Regions from separate parts of the Mesorhizobium sp. M0615 genome, predicted to be linked through region 1. Evidence: predicted binding sites of a transcription regulator. Region 1 holds the regulator's gene; the other holds the start of a gene.
What was found. Region 1 encodes PhoB, which activates phosphate uptake and scavenging genes when phosphate is short. Its sites were predicted from a motif close to TGTCATNNANCTGTCAT; they were not measured.
Positions count from the first base shown of each region.

Region 1 (3,784 bases):
GAAGACGACATCTACGACAAGAACATCGATGTCGTCGAACTGCGCGCCCGCGTCGGCATGGTGTTCCAGAAACCCAACCCGTTCCCGAAGTCGATCTACGAGAACGTCGCCTACGGCCCGCGCATCCATGGGCTGGCCAAGCGCAAGTCCGACATGGACCAGATCGTCGAGCAGAGCCTGAAGAAGGCTGCGATCTGGAACGAGGTCAAGGACCGCCTGCAGGAGCCCGGCACCGGCCTGTCCGGCGGCCAGCAGCAGCGCCTGTGCATCGCGCGCGCCATCGCCGTGTCGCCGGAGGTGATCCTGATGGACGAGCCCTGCTCGGCGCTCGATCCGATCGCCACCGCCCGTGTCGAGGAGCTGATCGACGAACTGCGCCAGAACTACACGATCGTCATCGTCACCCACTCGATGCAGCAGGCGGCGCGCGTGTCGCAGCGCACGGCGATGTTCCATCTCGGCTATCTCGTCGAGGAGGGCGCCACCGACAAGATGTTCACCAACCCCGACGACAAGCGCACCCAGGACTACATTACCGGCCGCTTCGGCTGAGCCGTCCGGCGGGTGAATTTTCAGGCACGAGGACCAAGATCATGGGTGAACATACCGTCGCCTCCTTCGATGAAGAGCTCGGGCAGATCAGCAAGCTGATCCGCGACATGGGCGATCTGGCAGGCTCGATGGTCAGCGGCTCGACCAGGGCGCTGCTCAATTCGGACAATGCGCTGGCACAGCGTGTCGTTTCCGACGACGCCATCATGGATGCGCGCCAGCGCGAACTGGACGACCGCGCCATCACGCTGATCGCCAAGCGCCAGCCGATGGCCAACGATCTGCGCGCCGTGGTCGGCTCGATCCGCATGGCCGGCGACCTCGAGCGCATCGGCGATCTCGCCAAGAACATCGCCAAACGCGTCGGCACCGTGGGCTTGAGCGTCACGCCGCGCGACCTCTCGCACTCCATCGATGCCATGGCGCAGCTGGTGCTGATCCAGGTGCAAGGCGTCGTCGAGGAATATGCCGCCACCGATGCGGCAGCTCTTGCAAAACTCAGGAATGACGACGAGCGCATCGACGTCAAATACACGTCCGTGTTTCGTGAGCTCTTGACCTACATGATGGAAGACCCTCGCAACATCACCGCCTGCACGCATCTCTTGTTCTGCGCCAAGAATCTTGAGCGCATCGGCGATCATGTCACCAACATCGCCGAAAATGCGTATTATGTGCTGACCGGCCAGCAATTGCCCGCCAATCGTCCGAAGCAGGACGAGACGGCGATGGCCACGCCGGCCTGATGAGGGTGAACTGCCTATGATCGCGCCACGCATCATGGTCGTGGAGGACGAGGAGCCGCTAGGCGTGCTCCTCCGCTACAACCTCGAATCCGAAGGCTATCACGTCGAGGTGGTGACACGCGGCGACGAGGCCGAGATCCGCCTGCAGGAAAACGTGCCCGATCTCCTGGTGCTCGACTGGATGGTGCCCGCTGTTTCCGGCATCGAGCTCTGCCGGCGGCTTAGAGTGCGGCCCGAAACCGAGCGGCTGCCGATCATCATGCTGACCGCGCGCAGTGAGGAAAGCGATCGCGTGCGCGGCCTGTCCACCGGTGCCGACGACTATCTGGTCAAGCCATTCTCGACGCCGGAGTTCATGGCGCGCGTGAAGGCGCTGCTGCGCCGGGCCAAGCCGGAAGTGCTGTCCAGCGTGCTCAAGGTCGGCGACATCGTGCTCGACCGCGAGTCGCACCGTGTCTACCGCAAGAAGAGCGAGATCAGGCTCGGACCGACCGAGTTCCGGCTGCTCGAATTCATGATGCGCCATCCCGGCCGCGTGTTCTCGCGCAGCCAGCTGCTCGACAATGTCTGGGGCGAGACGATCTACATCGACGAGCGAACCGTCGACGTCCATGTCGGGCGCTTACGCAAAGCGGTCAACAACGGCCGCATGCCGGATGTCATCCGTACCATTCGCGGCGCCGGCTACGCGATCAGGGAAGACTAGGATGCTGCGCGTCGCGCCGTTGCCGGCCATTCAGGCGACATGCTTGCCGGATTTCGCCTGAATGCCCGGCGCGAAAATCTCCTGATCGACGAAGCCGAGCGCGCGCATGGCACAGCCTTCGCGGATCAGCGGCAGCTCGTTGGGCTCGGTGTCGAAGGAGATCGACTTCGAGTGCTGGCCGCCGGCGGTCTGGGCGATCGCTTCGCGCAATGCCGGCTCGATCAGGTCGAAGGCGGCGGCGCTGACGCCAACCATGGCGACAGGCGCCGGGTCGATCAGCGCAAACAGGCTGCCGAGGCCGAAGCCGAGCGCCTCACCGGCCTTGCGATAGGCTTCGCGCTCCGGGCCATCGGTTTCGCGGGCGCGCGCGGCGAGTGCGCGCATATCAGCGTCGCCGATATCGACCGGCTCGGCATCTTCGCTCATCATTTTGGCGCTGCGCCAGATGGCGTAGTTTCCGGCATAGGCCTCGACGCAGCCGCGCCGCCCGCAGCGGCAGAGCGCGCCGCCCGGACGGTGGATCATGTGGCCGAACTCGCCGCCCGAGGAATGGGTGCCGGTGAACAGTTCGCCTTTCAGCACCAGCCCCATGCCGATGCCGTGCGACAAGAGGATCGCGATGAAATTGTCGCGGTAGCGCTCGGGCTGGCGCCATTGCAGGGCCACCGCCATCATATTGCAGTCGTTCTCCATGGTGGCAGGAATGCCGAATTCCGCTTCCAACATGTCGGCGAAGGCAATGTCGGTCAGTGGCGTGATTGGCGACCACAGCATGGCCCGCGCCTGCGAATCGGTGATGCCCTGGATGCCCATGGCAATGCGGGCGATGCTCTGGACATCGAGGTCCGGGTCCGCGAGACGCCGCCCGACGATTGCTACGCATTCGCCGATCAGCTCGTCGCGCGGCATGGTCAGCGTGTCGAGCCGGCGCTGTTCTTCCGCGACCACCTGGCCGGCATAGTCGATGACGGTGACGGAGAGGAAGTTCAGCGACAGCACCACGGTCATGACCGCCGCCGCTTCCGGGTTGAGGCCAAGGCCGACCTGCGGCCGGCCGCGTTTCAGCGAGCCGGTCTCGCCAGGCTTGCCTTCAATCAGGATGCCTTCTTGAATTAGATCAGACGAGATTGCCGATATCGTCGAATGGCTGAGGCCGGTGGTCGCCGCAATCTCGGTCCGCGACGGCTGGCCGGCCCGGCGCACGGCCGAAATCACCATCGCACGGTTGCGACGGCGCAGATCGTCGTGGCGGATCCCAACCGACATTTGTTTTCCTCCCGGCCTCCTCGCGCCTCATGATAGTGAAGGCGTTCGACGGCACCAGCCAAATATTGGCAGACGCCGGCAGCCCTGTCATTGTTTATTGCGGAGCTCGAAAAAATTCGGCAACGCCATCAGAATCCATCATAATCGATGTTGACAGTGCCTTATCATTGAACCAGTATTTTTTCGAGGCTCGAAAAAATGGAGCCTCTTTGTGCAGGCCTTCGGGCCGGTTTTGTCGCGCCGTGGGCGGCGCAGGGAGGGTTATAATGAACAGATTTGCAGCCGCCATGCTGGCGGGTGTCGCCATGTCGCTGGCGCTGATGTCGGTCGCGCAGGCGAAGGACAAGGTCATCGGCGTGTCGTGGTCGAACTTCCAGGAAGAGCGCTGGAAGACCGACGAGGCGGCGATGAAAACGGCGATCGAAGCCGCCGGCGACAAGTACATTTCGGCCGACGCGCAGTCCAATCCCGGCAAGCAGCTGACCGACGTCGAAAGCCTGATCTCGCAGGGCGC
Region 1 covers NZ_JAMYQI010000010.1:326,807-330,590, forward strand. The annotation lists gene pstB (phosphate ABC transporter ATP-binding protein PstB) at 1-552, shown strand, start outside; gene phoU (phosphate signaling complex protein PhoU) at 594-1,298, shown strand; gene phoB (phosphate regulon transcriptional regulator PhoB) at 1,315-2,004, shown strand; gene NKI46_RS20120 (ROK family protein) at 2,035-3,270, opposite strand; gene xylF (D-xylose ABC transporter substrate-binding protein) at 3,537-3,784, shown strand, end outside.

Region 2 (3,784 bases), on a different contig from region 1:
AGCGGCGGCAGATGGTCGCCGAAGAAGGCGATGACCGTCGGCCGCTCGCGCTTCTTCGCCCATTCGATCAATCGTTCGAGGCCACGGTCGGCATCGGCGGAGCCTTCGGCATAGCTGAGCAGCGATTCCCGCGCCCATGTGCTGATCGGCGCCGCGACCTTGTGGGTCGGATTGTAATAGCGGTACGGCTCGTAGGGACCGTGGTTCTGCAGGCTGACGGCGAAGAAGAACACCGGCCGCTCGCTGGCGTCGGCCTCTGCGATGATCTCGTCGGTCATCGACGCATCGGAAGCCAGCGGCCCGCGCTTTTCCAGTGGCGGCAGCGTCTCTTCCGAGCGGAAATCGTTGAAACCGAAATCGGCATAGACGGCGCCTCTGTTCCAGAACCAGTTGGTGCCCGGATGGATGGCGCGCGCCCGGTAGCCCTCGCTTTTCAGGAAGGTCGCCAGCGACGGCGTCGGCGTGCGCACATATTGCTGGTAGGGGATCGAGCCTGCCGGCAGGAAGGCATTGGAAAAGCCGGTCAGCGCCTCGAATTCGATGTTGGCGGTCATGCCGCCGAATTCCGGCGAAAACATATAGCCGGAACGCAGCGCCCGCACATTGGGGATCGGGTCAGGCGTGATTGTGACGCCGGGCAGCTTGGTCGGATCCCAGAAAGATTCGCTCATCACCACGATGATGTCGGGTTTCTCATCCGGTACCGAGGCCGCCACAGCAGGCCTGTCGATCGCGTCGATCGCCTTGTCGGAATAGCCCGCCGGCGCCGAGACATGCGCCATCGGCACGTTGAGCGCGAAGGCCAGCGCAAACCCGTTGGAGGCGTAGTTCTCCTTCTGGTCCCACATGATCGGGATGATCTGCAGCCGGTCGCGGGTCCATGAGAAGGTGGCGTAGTCCATGATCGAGACGAAGAAGGCGAGCAGCGGCACTGCCAGCGTCAGCCGCGCCAGCCGCCCTTTGCGGCTGAGGATCGGAACCTTGCGGCGCCACAACCGCCAGCCATAGATCAGCAGCGACAGGCCGGCGACGATGCCGACCGCCATGGCGAGCGCCGTCCAAGGCCGCTCGCGCACCAGGAGCGGCATCAGTGCCATGATCTGGCGCGAATAAAGAAAATCGGTTGGGTAGAGCGGATCGCCGAGATAATGCGACTTCTGATGCCCGACAAAGGCCAGCGCCAGCGTCAGCGGCGCCACGATCATCAGGCTCTGGTGACTGCGGCCAAGCACGGCGTCCAGTCCCATCAGCACCAATGCAAAGACAATGATGGTGGTCCAGCCCGGCTTGAATGGCTGCAGGAAGAAGTCGACTGTGCCGAAGAAGTCGCCGCGCACGATCCATTCGATGGCGAACACCAGGATGGCGGAGGCAAGCAGCGTGACCAGACCGTAGCGGATGACCGGCCATCTGCGCCCCGGCAGGTAGCCGGTGGACGGATCGTCTTCCAAGAACTGTGGCGCGGATACGGCCGCGCCCTTCCTGATCCTAGCCACGTCTCTTCCCCCGGCCCAAGCAACGCGAATTTCCACTCGCGCCACCGTTCTGTCATAGAACTGTCATGCAAAAGCTAGCGCCTGTGGCGAAAATAAGAAGAGCCAGCAAACGATTCGTGAGCGGTTTTCATCAGGTGTGATCGGCGAAAAGCCTTTGGGAACAGGGACTCGAGGTCAGCTCCGGTTCAAGCGAGAGCGGAAATGCCGCCTCCGGGCTTGACTTGACGGTCCGCCTTGCGTCACAGGCAGGAAAAATCAGCCGCTGGAGAGCGCCCAAATGGCCGTCGCATTCACCTTTCCGGGACAGGGCAGCCAGGCTGTCGGCATGGGCAAGGACCTCGCCGACGCCTTCCCCGAGGCACGCAGGGTGTTCGAGGAAGTCGATGATGCGTTGGGCGAAAAGCTGTCGAAACTGATCTGGGAAGGCCCGGAAGAGGCGCTGACCCTGACTGCCAATGCCCAGCCGGCGCTGATGGCGGTCTCGCTGGCGGGAATCCGCTCGCTGGAAGCGCGCGGCTTTTCGCTGAAGGACAAGGTTGCCTACGTTGCCGGTCATTCGCTCGGCGAATATTCCGCCCTTGCCGCGGCCGGTTTCGTTTCGGTCGCCGATGCCGCCCGGCTGCTGCGCATCCGCGGCAACGCCATGCAGGCGGCGGTGCCGGCCGGCGAGGGCGCCATGGCGGCGATCATCGGACTGGAACAGCCCGACGTTGAAGCCGCTTGCACCGAGGCCGCAACGGGATCCGGCAAAGTCTGCCAGATCGCCAACGACAATGGCGGCGGCCAACTGGTGATCTCCGGCGCCAGGGCGGCGGTGGAACTCGCCGCGAAACTGTGCACCGAAAAGGGCGCCAAGCGGGCGCTGATGCTGCAGGTCTCGGCCCCCTTCCATTCGGCGCTGATGGCGCCGGCGGCCGATGTCATGCGCGAGGCGCTGGCCGGGGTGACCAAGAATGCACCGGTGGTGCCCGTCGTCTCCAACGTCACTGTAGTCCCGACCAGCGACCCCGACGAGATCGCGCGCCGCCTGGTCGAGCAGATCACCGGCCGCGTGCGCTGGCGCGAAACGGTGGAGTGGTTCGGCGCCAATGGCGTCGCCACGCTGTTTGAGATCGGCGCCGGCAAGGTGCTTTCCGGCCTGGCGCGGCGGATCAGCCGCGACATCGCCACATCGGCCGTCGGCACGCCGGCCGATGTCGAGGCGGCGCTGGCCGCTCTTGCATAATCCACTGGCGATTCAACCCCTCCCGTGGGAAGGGTGTTCTCTTAAGATCAGGAGACGAAAATGTTCGAACTGACCGGCCGCAAGGCGCTCGTCACCGGCGCATCGGGCGGCATTGGCGAGGCGATTGCCCGGGTGCTGCATGCGCAAGGCGCCATTGTCGGCCTGCACGGCACCCGCATCGAGAAACTGGAGACCCTGGCCGGCGAACTCGGCGACCGGGTAAAGCTGTTCCCGGCCAATCTTGCCGACCGTGACGAGGTCAAGGCGCTTGGTCAGAAGGCCGAAGCCGAACTCGAAGGCGTCGACATACTGGTCAACAATGCCGGCATCACCAAGGACGGCCTGTTCGTGCGCATGGCGGACGCGGATTGGGACAGCGTGCTGGAGGTGAACCTCACCGCCGTGTTCCGGCTGACCCGCGAGCTGACCCATCCGATGATGCGCCGCCGCCATGGCCGCATCATCAACATCACCTCGGTGGTCGGCGTCACCGGCAATCCTGGCCAGACCAATTATTGCGCCTCCAAGGCCGGCATGATCGGCTTTTCCAAGTCGCTGGCGCAGGAGATCGCCACCCGCAACATCACCGTCAACTGCGTCGCCCCGGGCTTTATCGAATCGGCCATGACCGACAAGCTCAACGACAAGCAGAAAGACGCGATAATGGCCGCGATCCCGACGCGCCGTATGGGCACGAGTGTTGAAGTGGCGTCGGCCGTCGCCTATCTCGCCTCCAACGAGGCAGCCTACGTCACCGGCCAGACCATCCATGTCAACGGCGGCATGGCCATGATCTGACGGGATATTGCCTGTTGATAAGAAGACATGGCCGGCTTGTGAAAAGAGACCATTTCGCCTTGGACCTCAGCCATTTTTCGTGTAATGCGGCCCGCAACCCGGCGGTTCGGGCAAAAACCGGTCCGGCATCGTTGCGTTTCCGGCAGGACCATCTTTCAGCTTGATTAGCGGCATTCTGCCCGCTAACGAAGACAGACAAACAAAAGACGAGGATGCCCCAAATGAGTGACACCGCAGAGCGCGTCAAGAAGATCGTCATCGAACA
Region 2 covers NZ_JAMYQI010000002.1:258,005-261,788, reverse strand. The annotation lists gene NKI46_RS04050 (LTA synthase family protein) at 1-1,496, opposite strand, end outside; gene fabD (ACP S-malonyltransferase) at 1,774-2,721, shown strand; gene fabG (3-oxoacyl-[acyl-carrier-protein] reductase) at 2,782-3,519, shown strand; gene NKI46_RS04035 (acyl carrier protein) at 3,741-3,784, shown strand, end outside.
Region 2: the regulator PhoB is predicted to act here: its motif matches at 1,547-1,563, upstream of NKI46_RS04050 (LTA synthase family protein).